DNA from 2 places in the Streptomyces sp. NPDC054796 genome. Region 1 is predicted to be linked to the other one. Evidence: riboswitches for the same ligand, from Rfam matches in the RefSeq annotation. Region 1 holds a riboswitch; the other holds the start of a gene.

Evidence for each region. A riboswitch is a leader RNA that binds a small molecule or an ion and turns the genes downstream of it on or off. The one in region 1 is predicted to bind S-adenosylmethionine.
Region 2: another riboswitch for S-adenosylmethionine. It lies ahead of thrC (threonine synthase); the one in region 1 lies ahead of ACWGJ2_RS14520 (aminotransferase class V-fold PLP-dependent enzyme).

What each region holds. Positions count from the first base shown of each region.
Region 1 is NZ_JBSHAO010000014.1:79,549-90,084, reverse strand. It holds gene qcrB (cytochrome bc1 complex cytochrome b subunit) at 1-1,030, shown strand, start outside; gene trpD (anthranilate phosphoribosyltransferase) at 1,314-2,378, shown strand; gene ACWGJ2_RS14535 (SDR family NAD(P)-dependent oxidoreductase) at 2,483-3,262, shown strand; gene ACWGJ2_RS14530 (DMT family transporter) at 3,308-4,552, opposite strand; gene ACWGJ2_RS14525 (nucleotidyltransferase domain-containing protein) at 5,072-5,950, shown strand; SAM riboswitch class IV at 6,078-6,197, shown strand; gene ACWGJ2_RS14520 (aminotransferase class V-fold PLP-dependent enzyme) at 6,408-7,820, shown strand; gene ACWGJ2_RS14515 (glycerate kinase family protein) at 7,847-9,133, opposite strand; gene ACWGJ2_RS14510 (SLC13 family permease) at 9,196-10,536, opposite strand, start outside.
Region 2 is NZ_JBSHAO010000005.1:46,981-57,516, reverse strand. It holds gene ACWGJ2_RS05990 (hypothetical protein) at 1-97, opposite strand, end outside; gene ACWGJ2_RS05985 (hypothetical protein) at 94-891, opposite strand; gene groL (chaperonin GroEL) at 1,259-2,887, opposite strand; gene ACWGJ2_RS05975 (cold-shock protein) at 3,416-3,619, opposite strand; gene ACWGJ2_RS05970 (MoaD/ThiS family protein) at 4,137-4,415, opposite strand; gene thrC (threonine synthase) at 4,412-5,719, opposite strand; SAM riboswitch class I at 5,737-5,878, opposite strand; gene ACWGJ2_RS05960 (glucosyl-3-phosphoglycerate synthase) at 6,041-6,994, shown strand; gene ACWGJ2_RS05955 (alpha,alpha-trehalose-phosphate synthase (UDP-forming)) at 7,358-8,872, shown strand; gene otsB (trehalose-phosphatase) at 8,911-9,744, opposite strand; gene ACWGJ2_RS05945 (DUF3263 domain-containing protein) at 9,829-10,116, opposite strand; gene ACWGJ2_RS05940 (ABC transporter substrate-binding protein) at 10,164-10,536, opposite strand, start outside.

The DNA.
Region 1 (10,536 bases):
CGGGGAGTTCCCAGGGCACGAGATGGTGCCCAGGTTCTTCGCGGCGCACGTACTGCTGCTGCCCGGCATCATGCTGGGCCTGCTGGTGGCGCACCTGATCCTGGTCTTCTACCACAAGCACACGCAGTTCGCCGGACCAGGGCGCAAGAACAGCAACGTCGTCGGCATGCCGCTGCTGCCGGTCTACATGGCCAAGGCCGGAGGCTTCTTCTTCCTGGTCTTCGGCGTCATCGCCGTCATCGCCGCGTGCTTCACCATCAACCCGATCTGGGTGCTCGGGCCCTACCGGCCCGACCAGGTGTCGACGAACGCGCAGCCCGACTGGTACATGGGCTTCTCCGAGGGCCTGATCCGGTTCATGCCGGGCTGGGAGGTGAACCTGTGGGGCCACACGCTTGTGCTGGGTGTGTTCATCCCGCTGATCATCTTCCCGCTGGTGCTGGCGGCCATCGCGGTCTACCCGTTCATCGAGTCGTGGGTCACCGGTGACAAGCGCGAGCACCACATCGCCGACCGGCCGCGGAACGCGCCGACCCGGACCGCCTTCGGCGCGGCCTGGATCAGCTGGTACTTCGTGCTGCTGGTGGGCGGCGGCAACGACCTGTGGGCCACGCACTTCCACCTGTCGATCAACTCGATCACGTACTTCGTACGTGTCGGCTTCTTCGTCGTCCCGATCCTCACGTTCATCGTGACGCGGCGGATCTGCCTGGGCCTCCAGCGCAGGGACAAGGAGAAGGTGCTGCACGGGCGCGAGTCCGGCATCATCAAGCGGCTGCCGCACGGTGAGTTCATCGAGGTGCACGAGCCCCTCTCGCAGGAGCAGCTGCACACCCTCACCGCGCACGAGCAGTACAAGCCGTACGAGATCGGCCCGTCGACCGACGAGAACGGTGTCCGCCGCAAGGTCACCCGCGGGCAGAAGCTGCGCGCGCGCCTCTCGAAGGGCTACTACGGCGAGGAGGCCCAGATCTCCAAGCCGACGGCTGAGGAGTACAAGGAGATCACCAGCGGTCACGGTCACCACTGACGCGCCGCTGAGGCGCTGCTGAGACAGCGCGTACGACGCACACACCGAACGTCGCCACGTTCGAGGGGTCCGCGGGTTCGCCCGCGGGCCCCTTCGTGGTGCCGGGGGCCCTGTGCGCGGTGCCGGGCGGGCCGCCGTCACGGGCGGGAACCGGACGTCGTGTCCGGGCGCGGTCGGCGCGTGCGCGGGCGGCGATAGGGTGGTCCCGACTTTCCACTCGTCCTGATGAGTGATGCCGACGTCAGGACGAGTCATCCTCGGACGAACGCCAGGAGTGATTCCCATGAGCGCTGCGACCCCCGCCGGAGGCGACACCATGGCGGCGCGCACCTGGCCGGACGTACTGAGCGCCCTGCTGGCCGGTGAGGACCTCAGCGCCGATGCCACGGCGTGGGCGATGGACCGCATCATGCGGGGCGAGGCGAGCGACGCGCAGATCGCGGGCTTCGCTGTGGCGCTGCGGGCCAAGGGCGAGACGGTCGAGGAGATCGCCGGACTCGTACGGACGATGTACGAGCACGCCACCACCATCGAGGTACCAGGCCCTACGGTGGACATCGTCGGCACGGGCGGCGACCGCGCCAAGACCGTCAACATCTCCACCATGTCCTCGATCGTGGTCGCGGGCACCGGCGCCAAGGTCGTCAAGCACGGCAACCGCGCCGCCTCCAGCGCGAGCGGCGCCTCCGACGTGCTGGAGAAGCTGGGCGTGAACCTGGAGCTGACCCCGGAGCGGGTCGCCGAGGTGGCGGCCGAGGCGGGCATCACCTTCTGCTTCGCGGTCAAGTTCCACCCGGCGCTGCGCCATGTGGGCGCCGCGCGCAAGGAGCTGGGCGTCCCGACCCCCTTCAACTTCCTCGGCCCCCTCACCAACCCGGCCCGGGTGAAGGCCCAGGCCACGGGCGTGGCCGACGCGCGGATGGCCCCGATCGTCGCGGGCGTGCTCGCGGAGCGCGGCTCCTCGGCGCTGGTCTTCCGCGGCGACGACGGACTGGACGAGCTGACCACGACGGCCACCTCCACCGTGTGGGTCGTACGGGACGGCGCCGTGCGCCAGGAGTCCTTCGACCCGCGCGACGTGGGCGTCGAGCTGGTGCCCGTCGAGGCGCTGCGCGGCGCGGACGCCGCGTACAACGCCGAGGTGGCCCGCAGGCTGCTCGACGGCGAGCGCGGTCCCGTACGGGACGCGGTGCTGCTCAACTCGGCCGCCGCGCTCGTGGCCCTGCGGCCCACGGAGGCGCCGCTGGCCGAGCAGCTCGGCGCGGGCATGGAGCTGGCGGCCGAGTCCGTCGACTCGGGCGCGGCGAAGTCCGCGCTGGAGCGCTGGGTGGCGGCGAGCACCGCGTAGGCGGGCCGCCTTCCGGCGGGGGAGCGGTGCCCGTGCGGGCACCGCTTTCGCATGTATGGAGGACCGCAGGGACCGTAGGAGAGGTCGGAGAGGGAGATGCACGGATGAGTGAGCAGCAGCCGTCGAGCGCGCCGTCGCGGAAGTGCGCCGTCGTCACCGGGGCCAGCAGCGGGATCGGCGCGGCCACCGCGGTGCGCCTGGCCGAGCAGGGGTACGACGTGGTGCTCGGCGCGCGGCGCGTTGACCGGCTGGAGCGGGTCGCCGAGAAGTGCGGCGGGCGCGCCGGGACGCTGGACGTGACCGACCCCGCCTCGGTCGAGGCGTTCTGCGCGACGGTCGAGCGCTGCGACCTGCTCGTCAACAACGCGGGCGGCGCCCTCGGCGTCGACCCGGTGGCGAGCGCGGACGAGGACGCCTGGCTGTCGATGTACGAGACGAACGTGCTCGGCACCCTCCGGATGACCAAGGCACTGCTGCCCCGGCTGATCGCCTCAGGGGACGGCCAGGTCATCACCATCGGCTCCGTCGCGGGCCAGGAGCCCTACCCGGGTGGCGGGGGCTACAACGCGGCCAAGCACGCGGTGACGGCGCTCACCAAGGTGCTGCGCAAGGAGATGCTGGGGCAGCCCGTGCGGGTCTGCCAGATCGATCCGGGGCTGGTGCGCACCGAGTTCTCGCTGGTGCGCTTCGGGGGTGACGCGGAGCGGGCCGACAAGGTCTACGAGGGCATGACGCCGCTGTCGGCCGAGGACATCGCCGACTGCGTGGGCTGGGTGGCCTCGCGGCCCAGCCATGTGAACGTCGACTCGATGCTGGTGCTGGCCAGGGACCAGTCCTCGGCGCAGGTCGTGCACCGTACGAAGGACGACGGGGCGCGGGACTGACGCGTCGCGGAAGCCAAGCGGCCCGTGGCGGGGCCGGTGCCCGCGTCAGGGCGCGTCCGGCTCCCCCTTACGGGATCTGTGCGGGGGCACGGGGCCGAAGGCGCCGGTGCCGTGGTGGGCGAGGGTGAGGGTGAGGGTCGGGTACTCGTCCCAGCCCCCGCCCCACCCGCTGCCCCAGCCGTGGTCGTGGTCCCGGCCGGGTTCTGTCCGCGCCGCGTGCACCGGGGGTCTCGCATGCGGCAGGTGTGCCGGGGGCGAGGTGTCCGGTGCGGACGGTTGTTCCTCGTCGACGGGCACGGGGCGGGGCACGTAGGGGGCGGGGCCGCTGTCGCCGTGGGACGGCACGGCCCCCCTGCGGTGTCTGCCGCGTCGTGGTGCGGGCTGTTCGCCCTGGCCGTTGAGCGTGACGACGGTGACCCCGGCGATGATCAGCAGGAGCCCGGGCACGGATCCTGGATCGATGCTCTGGCCCATCAGCAGCCAGGCGGCCAGCGCGGCGACCGGGCTCTCCAGCAGCAACAGCACGCTCATCGTGGTGGCCGAGGCCCGCCCCAGAGCGAAGTTCAGCGAACCGAGCCCCAGGAGCTGCGGCAACAGCAGCAGCCCCAGCAGGGACAGGTGGGTGGCGGTGTCGAACCCGGTGAGCGGCACATCGGCGAGCCAGCAGACGACGAACAGCTCGACGCCGCAGACCAGCGAGCTGACGGTGGAGTACAGCGGCGTACTCACGTCCGAGCGGGCCTGCTGGCTCAAGGCGGTGTACCCGGCGAGCGCCATCGCCCCGACCAGGGCGAGCAGATCTCCCGTCAGCGCCTCGCCGCCGCCCCGCACATCGAGTCCGGCCGCCGCGGCGGCACCCACCACGGCCAGGGCGAGCCCCAGCCAGGTCGTACGGGAGAAGCGCACGCCCTGCGCTGCCGCGATCAGGGCCTGCCAGACCGGCTGGGTGGCCACCAGCGCGGTGGACATGGCCACCGAGGTCATCCGGGTGCTCGTCATGAAGGTCGCGAAGTGCAGGGCCAGCGACGTGGCCGCCAGGAAACCGAAGACGAGCGGCCGCACCTGCTCCCGGCGCAGTAAGCGGCGTTCCCGGCGCACGACGCGTACCACCTGACGGCGCCGGAGCAGCAGCAGGATCGGCCAGAGCGCGAGGAAACCCAGGGTGCTGCGCCAGAAGGCCATGGCCAGCGGCGAGGCGGACGCGGCGGCGGTGAGCGGCGCTGTGGCCGAGAACGAGACCACGACGGCCAGCATCGCCGCGAGCGTCAGCGGATCGAGCCGGGACTTCACGCCCTCACCCCGCTGTCCGTGACCGGCCGGGCGCGGCACGGCCGTTGGCGCGGTCGCAGGCGGTACGGGCACCGCTCGCCGCTTCTGGGGCAGCGGTGGTACCTGCGGTACGCGTCGCCTGAGTGCATGGTTGCTGTGCTTTCGAAGTGGGGGGGGAGGTGGGGAGGAAAGCGAGGGAGCGAGGGCCGAAGGTGATGGTCCGTCAGCGTGACGGGCCGCGCGTCTCCGTGGGAGGCCCCGGCCGTGTCGACTGGCAGGTGTCGGGTGTGACGGCCACGGGGCGGGAAATGTTCACGGGGCTCATGTGACGCGCGTCACTTGGCGGGTGCTCTGTGGGGGACGCGTCCCTAGGATGGCGCGCATGGCCGTCTTCTCCTGAGCGGGTGCGCGGACACCGCGACACCGACCACCGATGACAGCCCGGCGCCGCCGGGCGATCTCCGTATGCCCGTATGCCCACACGCCCGTACAGCGGTGTGCCCCCGCGCACGCGCCCGTACTCAGGAGACGTTCCTTCCCATGCCCTTCCCCGCACACGACCCCGCCGCCACGCCCTCGCCCGTCCTCGACGAGCGCATCGCCCGCCTGCGCGAACTGGCCGCCGCCGAACCGCGCCTCGAAGGGGTGCTGCTCTACGGCTCCTGGACGGTGGGCGAGGCCGACGAGCACTCCGACATCGAGGCGTACGTGTTCGTCGCCGACGCGCACGCCGACGGCTTCGAAGGGCGCGCGTTCGTCGAGCGGCTGGCCCCGCTGAAGCTCGCCTACACCAACATGTACGGCATCCTCGCCGTCGTCTTCGACGACCTGATGCGCGGCGAGTTCCACTTCGAGCCCGCCACCTCCGGTATCGCGAAGATCGCGGACTGGGCCGGCCTGGTGCACCTGCCCGACCCCGGCGCCGCCGTGCTGCTGGACCGGACGGGCGCGCTCACCCGGGCCGCCGGGGAACTGGCGGACTTCCGGCCCCCGGAGCCTGAGCCCACCGCGCAGCAGCTCACCGACGAGCTGACGAACTGGACGCTGATGCTGGCCCATGTGCTGGCCCGCGGCGAGACGGCCAGGTCGCACGCGCTGCTGCACACCATGGTCGCCCCGCACCAGCTCCAGTTGTGCAGGCTGCTGCGCGGCTCCACGCGGCACTGGCTCACTCCGAGCCGCGCCCTGGAAGCGGACCTGCCCGCGGCCGACCGCGCCCGCTACGCCGCCACGACCGGTCCCGCCGAGCGGCACGCCGTCGCCGAAGCGGCCCGCGCGAGCTGGGCCTGGAGCCGGGAGCTGGCCGGGGAGGCGGCGGCGCGCTGGGGCACGCGGGTGCCGCGCGGGCTGCACGAGGAGATCGGCGCGCTGCTGGCGCGGGCCGGGGCCACGGCGGACGGGCGCCCGTCCGCCCGCTGACGGGCCGCCGTCGGCATGTTGACGGCTCGCTGACGGGCCGCGCGAGGTGACCGTGGCGGGGTGTCCGTGTCCGGGATGCGGACACCCCGCTGCGCGTCGCCGATCACGTGTGCCATACTCCTGCCCAGGTCACGAGTGACAGCGATCAAGGCCCCGGCTCCGCTGTCCGGCAACCCTCCTTCCGTGGTGGGGTGCCCCGGGTGATGACCAGGCCGTACGACAGCAAGGTCTGCGGCAAGCACGGATCCCTCATACCAGGGGTCCTGGTCTTGAGGAGCGTCTCGTGAGTCAGCGAATGCGATAGGGCCGGTCGGCCCCCTTTCCGATCCCTTCCTTATCCCCATTCCTTTCCTCTCGTACGGACACCTCCGCCCGGCCGACGTGTGGCGCCCGCCGCGTCCCCCGTCCCCGTCCGCGCGTCGAGTCCCGTACGGCTGCCTTCTTCCGGGAGACCGCCATGTCGTTCCTGCCTGCCTCCGACTCCGCTTCCGCCACCTCTGCTTCCTCCGCCGACGCCGCCTGTACGCCGCTGCCCGTGCTCGGGCGGGACGTCCTCGTGCCGCTCGTGACGGGCGGCGAGGTCACCTACGCGGCCCTCGACTACGCGGCCTCGGCCCCCGCCCTCCAGCGGGTGTGGGACGACGTGGCCGCCTACGCGCCGTACTACGGCAGCGTCCACCGCGGCGCCGGATACCTCTCGCAGCTCTCCACGGAGCTGTTCGAGCAGAGCCGCCAGGCCGTCGCCGACTTCCTCAACTGCCGGGAGGGCGACCAGGTCGTCTTCACCCGCGCCACCACCGACTCGCTCAACCTCCTGGCCTCCGCGCTGCCCGAGGGCACGCACATCTACGTCTTCGAGACCGAGCACCACGCCTCGCTGCTCCCGTGGCGCGGCCGGGAGACCACCTACCTGGACGCGCCGCGCTCGCCCGAGCAGGCCGTGGCCACCCTGGAGGAGGCGCTGCACCAGGCGCCCAAGGGCCCCAAGCTGGTGTGCGTGACCGGCGCCTCCAACGTCACCGGGGAGATCTGGCCCGTACGGCGACTGGCCGAGGCCGCGCACCGGCACGGCGCGCGGATCGTGCTGGACGCCGCGCAGCTCGCCCCGCACCACCCGGTCGACCTGCGCGAACTCGGCGTTGACTGGGTCGCGTTCTCCGGGCACAAGCTGTACGCGCCCTTCGGCGCCGGTGTCCTCGCCGGGCGGGCCGACTGGCTCCAGCGCGCCGAGCCGTACCTCGCGGGCGGCGGCGCCAGCCGCAAGGTCGCGCGCCGTGCCGACGGCGGCGTGGACGTCGAGTGGCAGGCCGGCCCGGCCCGCCACGAGGCCGGTTCGCCGAACGTCATCGGCGCCTACTCCATCGCCTCCGCCTGCCGCGCGCTGACCGAGGCGGGCTTCGACCGGCTCGTCGCCCGCGAGCGGGAGCTGCTCGGGCGGCTGACGGCCGGGCTCGCCGAGGTGCCCGAGGTCAGGGTGCTGTCCCTGTTCGGGGACGACGCCGACCGGGTCGGGGTGCTCTCCTTCGTCGTCGACGGCTGGAACAGCTCGCACTTCGCCGCCGCGCTCTCCGCCGAGTACGGGATCGGCGTGCGCGACGGGCTCTTCTGCGCCCACCCGCTCCTGCGCACCCTGCTGGGCGGCGAGGACGACGAGCCCGGCGAGTGCGGGGCGCCCGAGGCGGCGCCCGGCGAACGGTCGCTGAACGCCATCCGGGTCAGCTTCGGCGCGGGGACGCCGGACGAGCACGTGGAGCGGTTCGTCCGCGCGGTGCGGGAGCTGGTGGCCGACGGCGCCCGCTGGAGCTACCGGACCGAGGACGGGCGCTGCGTCCCCGACCGGGACGCGCAGAGCGCGGCGTCCACCGCCTGAGCCCGGGCCTGGGGCCGGCCGTGGGCCTAGGCGTGGGCCTGGGCCCGTGTCTGCGCCGGGGGCCCGGCCGCGTGGCCCGCGTCCTCGCGGGGCAGCCGGGTGCCGAGCAGGACCATGCGCACGGCGTGCTCGGCCGCGTCGGCGAGGTACTCGTCGCCCCTGGTCAGGGCCTCGGCCAGGCCGACGGGCGCGGGCAGGATGGAGCGGTACGCGTCGATGCCCGACGCCCTGACCTCCTCCGCGCCCTCGCCCAGCGTCCCGGCCAGCGCCAGCACCGGCTTCCCGAACGCCTTCGCCCTGCGCGCCACTTCGGCGGGGATCTTGCCGCGCGGGGTCTGCCCGTCGAGCGAGCCCTCGGCCGTGATCACGAGGTCGGCGCGCGCGAGCCGGGCGTCCAGCCCGAACCGGTCCAGCAGCACCTCGAAGCGCGGCAGCAGCCGTGCCCCGAGCGCGGCGAGCCCGGCGCCGAGCCCCCCGGAAGCACCGGTTCCCGGCGCGTGCCGCAGGTCCAGGTTCACGGGGGCACCGGCACCGGCACCGTGGCCGCGCACCCCGTCGCGTACGAGCACGTCGCGTACGAGGGTGTCGGCCCAGCGCTCCAGGCCGAGGGAGAGCCGCTCCACCTGCGCCGGGGTCGCCCCCTTCTGCGGCCCGAAGACCCGGGCGACGCCGCGCTCGCCGCACAGCACGTTGAACGGGTTGCAGGCCACCAGCAGTTCGGTCTCGCGCAGCCGCGGGTCGAGGCCGCGCGGGTCGATGCGGTCGAGGCGGGCCAGCGCCTCGCCGCCGCGCGGCAGTTCGCGCCCGTCCGCGTCCAGCAGCCGTGCGCCGAGGGCCTGGAGCGCGCCCGCGCCCCCGTCGGACGTGCCCGAGTCGCCGCAGCCCACCAGCACCCGTCGCGCGCCGGAGTCCAGGGCAGCGCGGATCAGTTCGCCGACGCCGTACGTCGTCGTCGCGCCCGGGTCCCTGCGCTCTGCGGGGACGAGCGAGAGCCCGGCGACGGCGGCCATCTCCACCACGGCGGTCGGCACGGCGGGCACGGTGTGCCCGAGCAGCGCGAAGTGGGTGCGTACGGGCGCGGAGACCGGGCCCGTCGCCGTACGCCGGATCAGCTTGCCGCCGGTCGCGGCGGCCAGCGCCTCGGCCGTGCCCTCGCCGCCGTCCACCAGCGGTATGAGGTCGAGGGTGGCCTCGGGGCTGGCCCTGCGCACACCCTCGGCGATGGCCTCGGCGGCGCCGCGCGCGGAGAGCGACTCCTTGAAGCCGCTGGGCGCGATGGCGAAGTGGTACGGGGGGCGGGTGAACGGGGACACGGCGGTGGCCTCCTGGAGGAGAGGGCGGACGGTGCGACGGGCGAGCCGCCTGACGGGGCCGGTCACAGGACCGGGACGCCCAGCAGCGGCCAGACGGCCAGGGCGAAGAGCAGCACCAGCGCGGCGGTCACCGGCGCCAGCACGGCGGAGAGCCGCAGCAGGTCGCGGGGCCCGTACGTCGGCGTACCGGGGATGTCGGAGAAGAGGGTGACCGGCTTGGCCGAGGCCGGGAGGGTGTGGCAGAAGCCCGCGGCCGCGGTCGAGGCGAGCGCGGCGGCGACGGGGTTGACCCCGGCGCCGACCGCGGCGGCGACCACGAGGGGCACCAGCACGCTGGAGCGCGCCGAACGGGACTGGAGCAGCAGATGGGCCGCCGTGCTGACGGCGACGACGACGCCGAGGAAGAGCCAGGGCGGTACCGACCCGCCCCCGGGCAGCCCGCTCACCAGCCAGCGCGCCGCGCCCGACTCCGAGAGGGCCACGCCCATCGCCATCGTCGCGGCCATGAACAGCAGCAGCGACCACGGGACCGTCTTCAGCGCGTCCTTGAGCCCCACCGTGCCCAGCGCGGGCGAGGCGGCCACGACGGCGCCTATCAGCGCGACCAGCGCGGGCGACACCCCGTGCAGCGGCTCGCTGCACCACAGCGCGACGACGGTGGCCAGCAGCAGCGCCGAGCGCGCCTCGCTCTGCGAGAACGGCCCCGTCACGGGGGTCTCCGAGTGCGCCTCGATGTCCTCTGCGGTGATCCGGACGGGCCCGCGCCTGTCGGCGCGGCGCGTGGTCGTCCACAGCACGATCTCGGCCGCGGCGTGGGAGCTGACCACGGCGAGCGGCAGCCCGAGGAGCAGCCACTGGGTGAAGCCGATGTGCTCGCCCGTCGTCTCGAACAGCACGCTGACCGTGATCAGATGCGCCCCCGCGCCGATGAGGGTGGCGACGGCGGACAGCAGGATGACCGTCGGGAAGAGCAGCGCCAGCATCACGACGAGCCGGGTGCGGTCGGCGAGGACCTTCGCGAGCGCGAGGAAGACGGGCAGCGCGAGTGCGGCGCGGCCCGAGGTCGCCGGGATGGCGAAGGCGCTCACGACGAGCGCGGCGGTCGTCAGATGGACGAGCTGCCGCACCGAGCGGGCGCCGCTCACCAGGAACGCGGCGGCGCGGGCCGCCAGGCCCGTCCTGGACACGGCGGCGGCCAGTACGAACGCGCAGATCAGCAGCCACACCGTCTCGTCGCCGAGCGTGCCGAAGAGGACGTCGCTGCTGATGACCCCGGTCGCGGCGAGCGCCAGCCCGGCGCCCAGCGCGATGTACGTGTCGTCGATCGGCGTGCCGATCCAGGCGCAGGTCGCCAGCGCGAACACGGCCAGGGTCAGGCGGGCCTCACCGCCGAGCCCGGCGAA
Region 2 (10,536 bases), on a different contig from region 1:
CCGGCGGCGTGCTGGCCGGGGGTGCGGTCGGCGGCGGTGTGGTGGGCGGCGGGGCCGCGCCGGGACGGTTCTCGTGGTCGTCCATGTCCCTGCTCACGGCGTCTCACTTCCCCTCGTCCGGTGGCGGCGGTTTCCGCCGATGGGCCAGCGCGAGTGCGTACGTCCGTCGTTCGCGTGGGCGCGCCCGTCATGGGCCCCTGGGCTCCCGGGGGCCCCGGGCGGCGCGGCGCCGGGTGCTGTGGAGCCGGGGGCCGGGGTGCCGGGCGTGGCGGTCCCGCCGGGCGTGGCGTCACCGGGCGCGCCGGAACCCGCCGTACCGGGACCCGTGGTCACCGGGCGGCGGCCCTTGCCCGCCGTCGCGGGACGGTCCTCGGCCAGCGCGTCGAACAGCGCCCGCGCCTCCAGCATCGCCTCGCGCATCCCCTCCGTACCGGCGCGGCCGTGCGCGGCGGCGTGCACCATGCGGTAGCCGTGGATGTGGTGGGCATGGTGCACGGACAGCGCGTCCATGTGCTCGTCGGGCCGGTCGACGCCCGGGAAGCCGCGCTCCTGGGCGAGCCCGGCCAGCAACTGGTCGGCCTCGGCGATGGCCTCGTTCGGTGAGTCGACGAACCGCTCCTGGGCTCCGGCCCAGCGGATCAGGTACTGCTCCCGCACCTCGGGGGTCAGCGGCTGGAGCCGCAGGCGCCCGTACCGCCTGACGCGCTCGTCCAGTTCGTGTTCCGCCGCCTTGACGTCACCGTTGTGCCGCGCGAGGACCCGCTCGTACTCGGGGCCGAAGCGCCGTTTCAGACCGCCCTTGCCGCCGCCTTTCGCGCGGCTCATATAGAGGGCACCGGCGGCGAGGGCGACCACCACCAGTACCAGGATCACGATCACGACTGCGGTCATGTGTCCCACCCCGGGCTTTCGTCTCTCGTAGCTCGTGCGGCTCGTGGAAACCTGCCCGGTCCGGTTAGCCCCGCTGCGGCGGGCTAAACCGCCGTGGGCGCGACGGCGGCCGAAGCACCCGCCGCGCACCGCGCGCCCGTGCCCGGCCCCCTCCGTACGCCCCCCGTACGTGCTCACGCGCGCGACCCCCGTATGAGAATCCGTACGCCTCCTGCGGCACACCCCCCTCCACCACCCGCCCCCGGAGAACCGACTCCGGGAACCGCCCCTGACACGCGCCGAGGGCGGCACCCCCGTGCAGGGGATGCCGCCCTCGGTCCGATCCGTACGGCGTGGAGCCGCCGATCCGCCGGGAAACTCCGGTGGATCAGAAGTCCATGCCACCGCCCATGCCACCGGTCGGGTCGGCGGCGCCGGCCCCGGCCTTCTCCGGCTTGTCGGCGATGACGGCCTCGGTGGTGAGGAAGAGCGCCGCGATGGAGGCGGCGTTCTGGAGCGCGGAGCGCGTCACCTTGGCCGGGTCGATGATGCCCTCGGCGATCATGTCCACGTACTCGCCGGTGGCGGCGTTGAGGCCGTTGCCCGGGGTGAGGTTGCGGACCTTCTCGACGATGACGCCACCCTCGAGACCGGCGTTGACCGCGATCTGCTTGAGCGGGGCCTCCAGGGCCAGCTTGACGGCGGCGGCACCGGTGGCCTCGTCGCCCTCCAGCTCCAGCTTCTCGAAGACGCTGGACGCCTGGAGCAGAGCCACGCCACCACCGGCGACGATGCCCTCCTCGACGGCGGCCTTGGCGTTGCGCACCGCGTCCTCGATGCGGTGCTTGCGCTCCTTCAGCTCGACCTCGGTGGCGGCACCGGCCTTGATGACGGCCACGCCGCCGGCCAGCTTCGCCAGACGCTCCTGGAGCTTCTCGCGGTCGTAGTCCGAGTCGCTGTTGTCGATCTCGGCGCGGATCTGGTTGACGCGGCCCTGGACCTGCTCGCTGTCACCGGCACCGTCGACGATGGTGGTCTCGTCCTTGGTGATGACGACCTTGCGGGCGCGGCCGAGCAGCTCCAGACCGGCGTTCTCCAGCTTGAGGCCGACCTCCTCGGAGATGACCTGACCGCCGGTGAGGATGGCGATGTCGCCGAGCATGGCCTTGCGGCGGTCGCCGAAGCCCGGGGCCTTGACGGCGACGGACTTGAAGGTGCCGCGGATCTTGTTGACGACCAGCGTGGAGAGAGCCTCGCCCTCGACGTCCTCCGCGATGATCAGCAGCGGCTTGCCCGACTGCATGACCTTCTCCAGCAGCGGAAGGAGGTCCTTCACGTTGCTGATCTTGGAGTTGACGATGAGGATGTACGGGTCCTCCAGCTCGGCCTCCATCCGCTCCATGTCGGTGGCGAAGTAGGCGGAGATGTAGCCCTTGTCGAAGCGCATGCCCTCGGTGAGCTCAAGCTCCAGACCGAAGGTCTGCGACTCCTCGACGGTGATGACGCCTTCCTTGCCGACCTTGTCCATCGCCTCGGCGATGAGCTCGCCGATCTGGGCGTCGGCGGCGGAGATGGAGGCGGTGGAGGCGATCTGCTCCTTGGTCTCCACGTCCTTGGCCTGCTCCAGCAGCGCGCCGGAGACGGCCTCGGTGGCCTTCTCGATGCCGCGCTTCAGCGCCATCGGGTTGGCACCCGCGGCCACGTTGCGCAGGCCCTCCTTGACGAGCGCCTGGGCGAGGACGGTCGCGGTCGTCGTGCCGTCACCGGCGACGTCGTCCGTCTTCTTCGCGACCTCCTTGACCAGCTCGGCGCCGATCTTCTCGTAGGAGTCCTCGAGCTCGATCTCCTTGGCGATGGAGACACCGTCGTTGGTGATCGTGGGGGCGCCCCACTTCTTCTCCAGCACGACGTTGCGGCCCTTGGGCCCGAGGGTGACCTTGACGGCATCGGCGAGCTGGTTCATACCGCGCTCAAGGCCGCGCCGCGCCTCCTCGTCGAACGCGATGATCTTGGCCATGTGAAGTGGTCCTCCCGGACTGGGGGTCCCCCCGGCGAAGCCAGGGTACGGATGATCCGGACCGCGCTGGCGCCCGCGACGGACGGCCTGCAACCCGGGCGGTTCCTTGCACCCACCCGGCTGCGGGCCTCACCGACCCGGTCCTTCGTTGTCACTCTCACTCGTAGAGTGCTAACGCCAATGATTAGCACTCGACCCCCGCGAGTGCAAGCGGCTGCGGCGGTTCGAAGGCCCGGCGCGGGGTGCTCGGCGGGGCGCGTGTATACGCGCGCGGACGTGCGCGGCTGTGCGCGCGGACGTGAACAGCCCTCCGGCACGAGTCCGCGCGCCCCACCGGATCCGCACACCTCGCCGGATCCGCACGCGCTCCGTATCCGACGGTACGACTCCGGACCGGTCGGCCGGTCCGGGCCCCCATGAGCCGGGCCCCCATGAGCCGGGCCCCGGACGAAAACGGCCCCCGGACAGACATGAGGGGCCGCATCCGAAGATGCGGCCCCTCCACGCTCTGCGCAGTCTGGTCGGCGCTCAGCCGGTCACGCGGACCATGTCCGCCTGCGGCCCCTTCTGACCCTGCGAGATCTCGAACTCGACCCGCTGCCCTTCGTCGAGAGTGCGGTAGCCGTCCATCTGGATCGCGCTGTAGTGGACGAACACGTCCGCACCACCGTCGACCGCGATGAAGCCGTACCCCTTCTCCGCGTTGAACCACTTGACGGTGCCCTGAGCCATTCCTAACTCCCCTATTACTGGCCCTTGCACGAGCCCGCACTTCACGAACCCGGGTCAGACCTCACTTCTGCCTAAGCGGAAGCGTGCGCCGGAACGCGTCGACCGCGGCTGAATGTATCTGCACGGACGCCCTCTGCAACAGGTCAATCGGACGAGAATTCTGGGTACGGCCGATCGGGAATAAACGCTGAAGTCCCTTGAAATCAGGGCAAGTCGGGCCGGGCATAGGCCACCAACACGACAATTGCGGCCTCGTTTTGGGGCACAACTTGTCGCGTTCTCATATGCGCTGGGCGCGCACGGGGGAGGGAAGTGACGCCACCCTATCGCGGCCCGGAATGCGGAATCGCTCCCTCCGGTCGGATCAGGAGGGAGCGATTCGACAATATTCGATGCGTTGACCGTTCACGGACGCTTCGGGCCCGTCATCAGTGAAGATTCAACGAAGACCCATCGAAGAATCATGGAGGCCGGGGGAAGCGGACCCTGCCGGGCCCCCGCCGGACCCCGTCGGGACTCAGCAGCCGCCCGCGACGGCCGGGATGATGGAGACACCCGCGCCGTCCGGCGTCGGCGTCTCCAGGCCCTGCTCGAAGCGGACGTCGTCGTCGTTCACGTACACGTTGACGAAGCGGCGCAGCTTGCCCTCGTCGTCGAGAACGCGCGCGCCGATGCCCGCGTGGTTCTTCTCCAGGTCCGTCAGCACCTCGGACAGCGTGGCGCCCTCGGCGCTCACTTCGGCCTGGCCACCGGTGTACGTACGGAGGATGGTGGGGATACGGACATTCACGCTCATGATGCGAGGCCAGCCTCTCGGAAGGAGTCCAGGTTCGGACGGATGATGGCGGAAGGACCGGTGGTCGGGGCGACCGCGTCCAGGGTCTTGAGTCCGTCGCCCGTGTTGAGGACGACGGTGGTGAGGGAGGGGTCGAGCTGCCCTTCCTCGATCAGCTTCTTGGTCACGCCGACGGTCACGCCGCCCGCGGTCTCGGCGAAGATGCCCTCCGTGCGCGCCAGCAGCTTGATCGCGTCGACGACCTGCTCGTCGTTCACATCCTCCACCGCGCCGCCCGTACGGCGTGCGATGTCCAGGACATAGGGCCCGTCGGCCGGGTTGCCGATGGCCAGCGACTTGGCGATCGTGTCCGGGCGCACCGGGCGCACGACGTCGTGCCCGTCCTTGAATGCGCGGGAGACGGGCGAGCAGCCCTCGGCCTGGGCGCCGAAGATCTTGTAGGGCTTGTCCTCGACGAGCCCGATCCTGATCAGCTCCTTCAGACCCTTGTCGATCTTCGTGAGCTGCGAGCCCGAGGCGATCGGGATCACGATCTGGTCCGGCAGCTCCCAGCCGAGCTGCTCGCAGATCTCGTACGCGAGCGTCTTCGAGCCCTCGCCGTAGTACGGGCGCAGGTTGACGTTGACGAACCCCCAGCCCTCGCCCAGCGGGTCGCCGATCAGCTCGGAGCAGAAGCGGTTGACGTCGTCGTAGTTGCCCTCGATGCCGACCAGGTCGCCGCCGTAGACGGCGGCCATCACGACCTTGCCCTGCTCCAGGTCGTGCGGGATGAACACGCAGGAGCGGAAGCCCGCGCGGGCCGCGGCGGCGCCGACGGCACCGGCCAGGTTGCCCGTCGACGAGCACGACAGCGTGGTGAAGCCGAAGGCGCGGGCCGCCTCCACGGCGATGGCGACGACGCGGTCCTTGAAGGAGTGCGTCGGGTTGCCGGAGTCGTCCTTGATGTGGAGGGACCCGGTGATGCCCAGCTCACGGGCCAGGTTGTCGGCCTTGACCAGCTTGGTGAAGCCCGGATTGATGCTGGGCTTCGAGGCCACGTCGGCGGGGACGGGCAGCAGCGGCGCGTACCGCCAGATGTTGTCGGGGCCCGCCTCGATCTGCTTGCGCAGACCCTCGGGGTCGCCGCTGGGAAGGTCGTAAGCGATCTCCAGCGGCCCGAAACACGCCTCGCACGCGAAGACCGGGCCGAGCGGGATGCGCTCCCCGCACTCACGGCAGGAGAGCGCGACGGCGGGGCCGAGATCGACGGTGGCGTTGTTCTGCGGGGATACGGTGTCCTGCTGCTCAGCAGCTTGCACAGCCATGGAGGCGAGGCCCTTTCTCCTCATCTTCCCCGTGACGTATCTCGCCACGAGACGGAATTGGCACCTTCCCAAGCCGGGAGCCTCGCCATGATCGCGAGACCGGCTGGAGGGTTGCCGGGGCTTCAACGGGCCGTTTCCCTCTGCCCCTCTGGATGAGCGGTATGAAGTTTTGCGGTGCACGCACTGGACCGTGCAAGTGCACACTACGCAGATCGACCCCGACATGCGGTCGTCATCCGCGTTGTTCAAGACTGTAACCGAAGGCCCCGAGTCTTGAGATAGTCGTCCGAACCGCGAGATGGATCACATGGGGAGCGTCCAGTGCTGCCAGAAGTAGAGCAGTGGCTGAGCCATCGGTCCTGGTCAGCGACCGATCGCCGCCCGATCGGCGAGCTTCTCGCGGCCAAACGGAACGCGGGCAGCACCGTCAGCGTCGTGCTGCCCGCGCTCGACGAGGAGGCCACGGTCGCGAAGATCGTCTCCGTCATCCGCGGCGAGCTGATGACCGAGGCGGCGCCCCTCGTCGACGAGCTGGTCGTCATGGACTCCGGCTCCACCGACCGCACGGCCGAGGTCGCCGCCGCCGCGGGCGCGAAGGTCGTCCACCGCGACGAGGTGCTGCCCCGGCTGCCCGCGCTGCCCGGCAAGGGCGAGGTGCTGTGGCGGTCGCTGCTGGCGACCGACGGCGACATCGTCTGCTTCGTCGACGCCGACCTCATCGACTTCTCGTCCGCCTTCGTCTCCGGGATCGTCGGGCCACTGCTGCTGGAGCCCGAGCTGCACCTGGTCAAGGCGATGTACGACCGCCCGCTCGGGTCCGACCCGGCGGGCGGGGGCCGCGTCACGGAACTGGTGGCACGCCCCCTGCTGAACCTCCACTGGCCCCAGCTCGCGGGCTTCGTCCAGCCCCTGGGCGGCGAGTACGCGGCGCGGCGCTCCCTGCTGGAGCGGCTGCCGTTCCCCGTCGGCTACGGGGTGGAGCTGGGGCTGCTGATCGACGCGCTGCACACGGTGGGGCTCGACGCGCTCGGGCAGGCCGACGTGGGCATACGGCGGCACCGCCACCAGGACGGGCAGGCACTCGGGCGCATGGCCGCGACGATCTACCGCACCGCGCAGCTTCGGCTCTCGCGGGGGCACCTGGTGGGCGGGCTGCTGACGCAGTTCGAGCGCGACGCGGACGGGGGGTTCCTGGCGCGAGACGAACCGATCGCCACGGAGGAGAGGGAACCCATGCGCAGGGTCCCCGAATACACCCGCCTCCACGCGGCGTGACTCCCCGCCCTGCCGGTGCCCACAATCGGATCGGACCTGCTGTCGGCCGCGTACCTGGGAGGGGACGCGGTGGGGTGTCCCCGCAAGTGGTGGCGACGAGTGACGGCGGAGACACGCGAACGAGACCCGCACTTGTCGCCGCCCGAGGAGACACCCCGGCGCGGCACCGACCCCACCCACACAGCGCCCCCGCACCCCGCGTCCCGTGCCGCGGCACAAAAACCAGCGCGGGACCCTACGGCACCCACCTCACCGGTGAACCGTCCCGCGCAACACCCCCGACAAGGGGAACCCACCGTTTCCTTCCGCCACCCCGCGAAGGGGGAACGTTTGGGCGGATCTCGGGGCGGCTAAGCTCCGCGCATGGTCGCCGAACCCGCCACCCCCTCAGCGCACCCCCCGCACGCGCAGGTCCTGGTCGCGTCCAACCGCGGCCCGGTCGCCTACAGCGCCGCCCCTGACGGCACGCTCCAGGCCAAGCGCGGCGGCGGCGGACTCGTGTCCGGGCTGTCGGCCATCGGCCCGGACACCGACGCCGTGTGGGTGTGCGCCGCACTCGGCGACGACGACCGCGAGGCCGCACGCCGAGCCGCACGGCGCGCCGCCGGCGACACCGGCAAGCTGGACCCGGAGGACACCGGCGGCCAGTCCGTACGGATGCTGGACATCCCGGAGGACACGTTCAGGGACGCGTACAACGGCGTGGCCAACTCCGTGCTGTGGTTCGTCCACCACCTGCTGTACCAGACCCCCGTCGAGCCGTCCTTCGACGAGGACTTCACGCGCCAGTGGACCTCGTACGAGCGCTACAACGCCGCGTTCGCCGACGCGCTCGCCGAGGAGGCGGGCGAGGGCGCCGTCGTGCTGGTGCAGGACTACCACCTCACCCTCGTCCCCGCGCTGCTCCGCGCCCGCCGCCCCGACCTGCGCATCGGCCACTTCTCGCACACCCCGTGGGCCCCGCCGGACTACTACGCGCTGCTGCCCGACGAGACCGCGGCGCGGGTCCTGCGCGGCATCCTGGGCGCCGACCGCGCCGGGTTCCTGACGTGGCGGTGGGCCGAGGCGTTCGCGGACTGCTGTGCGCGCGTGCTGGGCGCCGAGGTGACCTCGCGCGAGGACGGCCACGAGCTGACGGTGTCGTACGAGGGCCGCACGACCCGCGTCGGCGTGCACGGACTCGGCGCCGACGCCGATTTCCTGCGCGAGCGCGCACACCGCGACGACGTGGCGGAGCGGATGGCGCAGTTGCGTACGCAGGTCGGCGCCGGGCCCGACGGCGCGCCCCGGCGCACGGTCGTCCGCGTGGACCGCACGGAGCTGTCCAAGAACATCGTGCGCGGACTGCGCGCCTACCGCCGCCTCCTCGCCGACCACCCCGAGTGGCACGAGCGCGTCGTGCACGTGGCCTTCGCGTACCCCTCGCGGCAGGACCTGGAGGTGTACCGCGAGTACACCGACGAGGTCTCGCGCGTCGCCGACGGGATCAACGCGGAGTTCGGCCGGGGCGACTGGACCCCGGTCGTGCTGCACGTGAAGGACGACTTCGCGCGCTCGCTGGCCGCCTACCGGCTGGCGGACGTCGCGCTGGTCAATCCGATCAGGGACGGCATGAACCTCGTCGCCAAGGAGGTGCCCGTCGTCTCCGACGACGGCTGCGCGCTGGTCCTCTCGCGCGAGGCGGGCGCCTTCGCGGAGTTGGGCGAGGACGCGCTCACGGTCAACCCGTACGACGTCACGGCCACCGCCGAAGCGCTGCACGAGGCGCTGACGATGGAGCGGGACGAGCGTGCGGAGCGCACCAAGCGGCTGGCTGCGGCGGCCACGGCGCTCCCGCCGGAGCGCTGGTTCCTGGACCAGCTCAACGCACTCCGCTAACGGCGCCGCACAGCGCAGCGCCCCCGCGCGACGCAGCGTCAGCGCAGCGAGTCCGCGAGGCGCTCCAGCAGGTCGACCACGCCCGCGGGGCCGTTCACCGTGAGGTCGGCGCGCTCGGCCAGTTCGGTCACCTCGTCGCTGCCGCTGCACACCAGCAGTCCCGGCACGCCCTCGCCGCGCAGCTTCTCCACCGCGCTGAAGGCGGCGAGATCGCCGAGGTCGTCGCCCGCGTACAGGACCGCTCCGGCGCCCGCGGCGCGGACGAACTCGGCGAGTGCCGCGCCCTTGTCCACGCCGTGCGGGCGCAGCTCCATGACCATGCGTCCGGGCTCCGCACGCAGCCCGTGCCGCTCGGCCAGCGCGGCCAGCGGCTCGCGCAGCAGCGCGAAGGCGCCTGCGGGATCGTCGGCGCGACGGGTGTGGACGGCGAGGGCGCGGCCCTTGTCCTCCACCCAGGTGCCCTCCGGGGCCCGCAGCTCCTCCAGCAGGGTGGGCAGCTCGCGGCGCAGGTTCTCGATCTCGACGGGCGGTTCAGGCCGCCGCACGGTCCCCGTCGCCGCGTCCCAGCGCTCAGCGCCGTACGCGCCGAGCACGGTGAGGTGGTCGAGGCCCGCTGCGCCCTCGAAGCCGCCGTAGCGCACGGCGGCCTCCACGGGCCGCCCCGTGATCACGGCCACGGCGCACAGCCGGGGCGCGAGCCGCGACAGCGCGGGCACGGCGCCGGGGTGGGCGCGGGCCTGCTCGGGGTCGGCGACGATCGGCGCGAGCGTTCCGTCGAAGTCCACGGCGACCACGGCACGGCCGGGCTCGGCCAGGATCGCGTCGAGGGCTTCCCTGCCAGGGGCGGTACGAGGTGTGGGCACGGCGACCATGCCAGGGACACTACCGGCTGACGCCCCGCACGTGACCATGCGCGACGCGGACGCGCACGGCCCCGCACCCGCGCCACACCGCTCTCAGCGCAGCGCGCGCCGCTCCTCGCGCCGTGCGCGCAGCCGGTTGACCGTGACGGGGTCGTGGGCCAGGGCGCGGGGATCGTCCAGGAGGGCGTTGAGCAACTGGTAGTAGCGGGTCGGCGAGAGGCCGAGCCGCTCCCGTATCTCCCGCTCCTTCGCGCCGGGCCCCGGCCACCCGCGCCGCTCGACGGCGAGCACCGCCCTGTCGCGCTCCGACAGCCCGGACGCGGACCGCTCCTCGTGGAGCACCGCGCTCTCCCCCGCTCCCGCTCCGGTCTCCTCCGTCATGCGTCCCAACGTAACCCCGGCCACTGACAACCGGCCGGGGCTGCGGCCTACTGCGCTGCCGTCTCCTCCGCCTCGGCCTTGCGCTGGAGGCCGCCGAGCACGCTCGCGGGGCTGCCGCCCTTCTCCACGGCCTTGCCGATCGACTTCTTGATCTCGGCGCTGACGTGCGCCCAGGAGACCTTGCCCGCCGGGTAGAACTCGGCGGTGGCCAGCTCGTCGAGGAAGCTCCACAGCTCCTTGTGGCCCTTGTCGCGCCGCATCCGCTCGCGGGCGGCCGTGGTCACGGGGAGCATGTCGTAGCGGTCGGCGAAGGCGTAGTGGTTCTTCTCGCTGTAGGCGAAGTCGAGGAACGCGCCGATCTGCTCGCGGTGCCCGTTCTGCTTGAAGCCCATCATCCAGTCCGCGACGCCCATGGTGGCC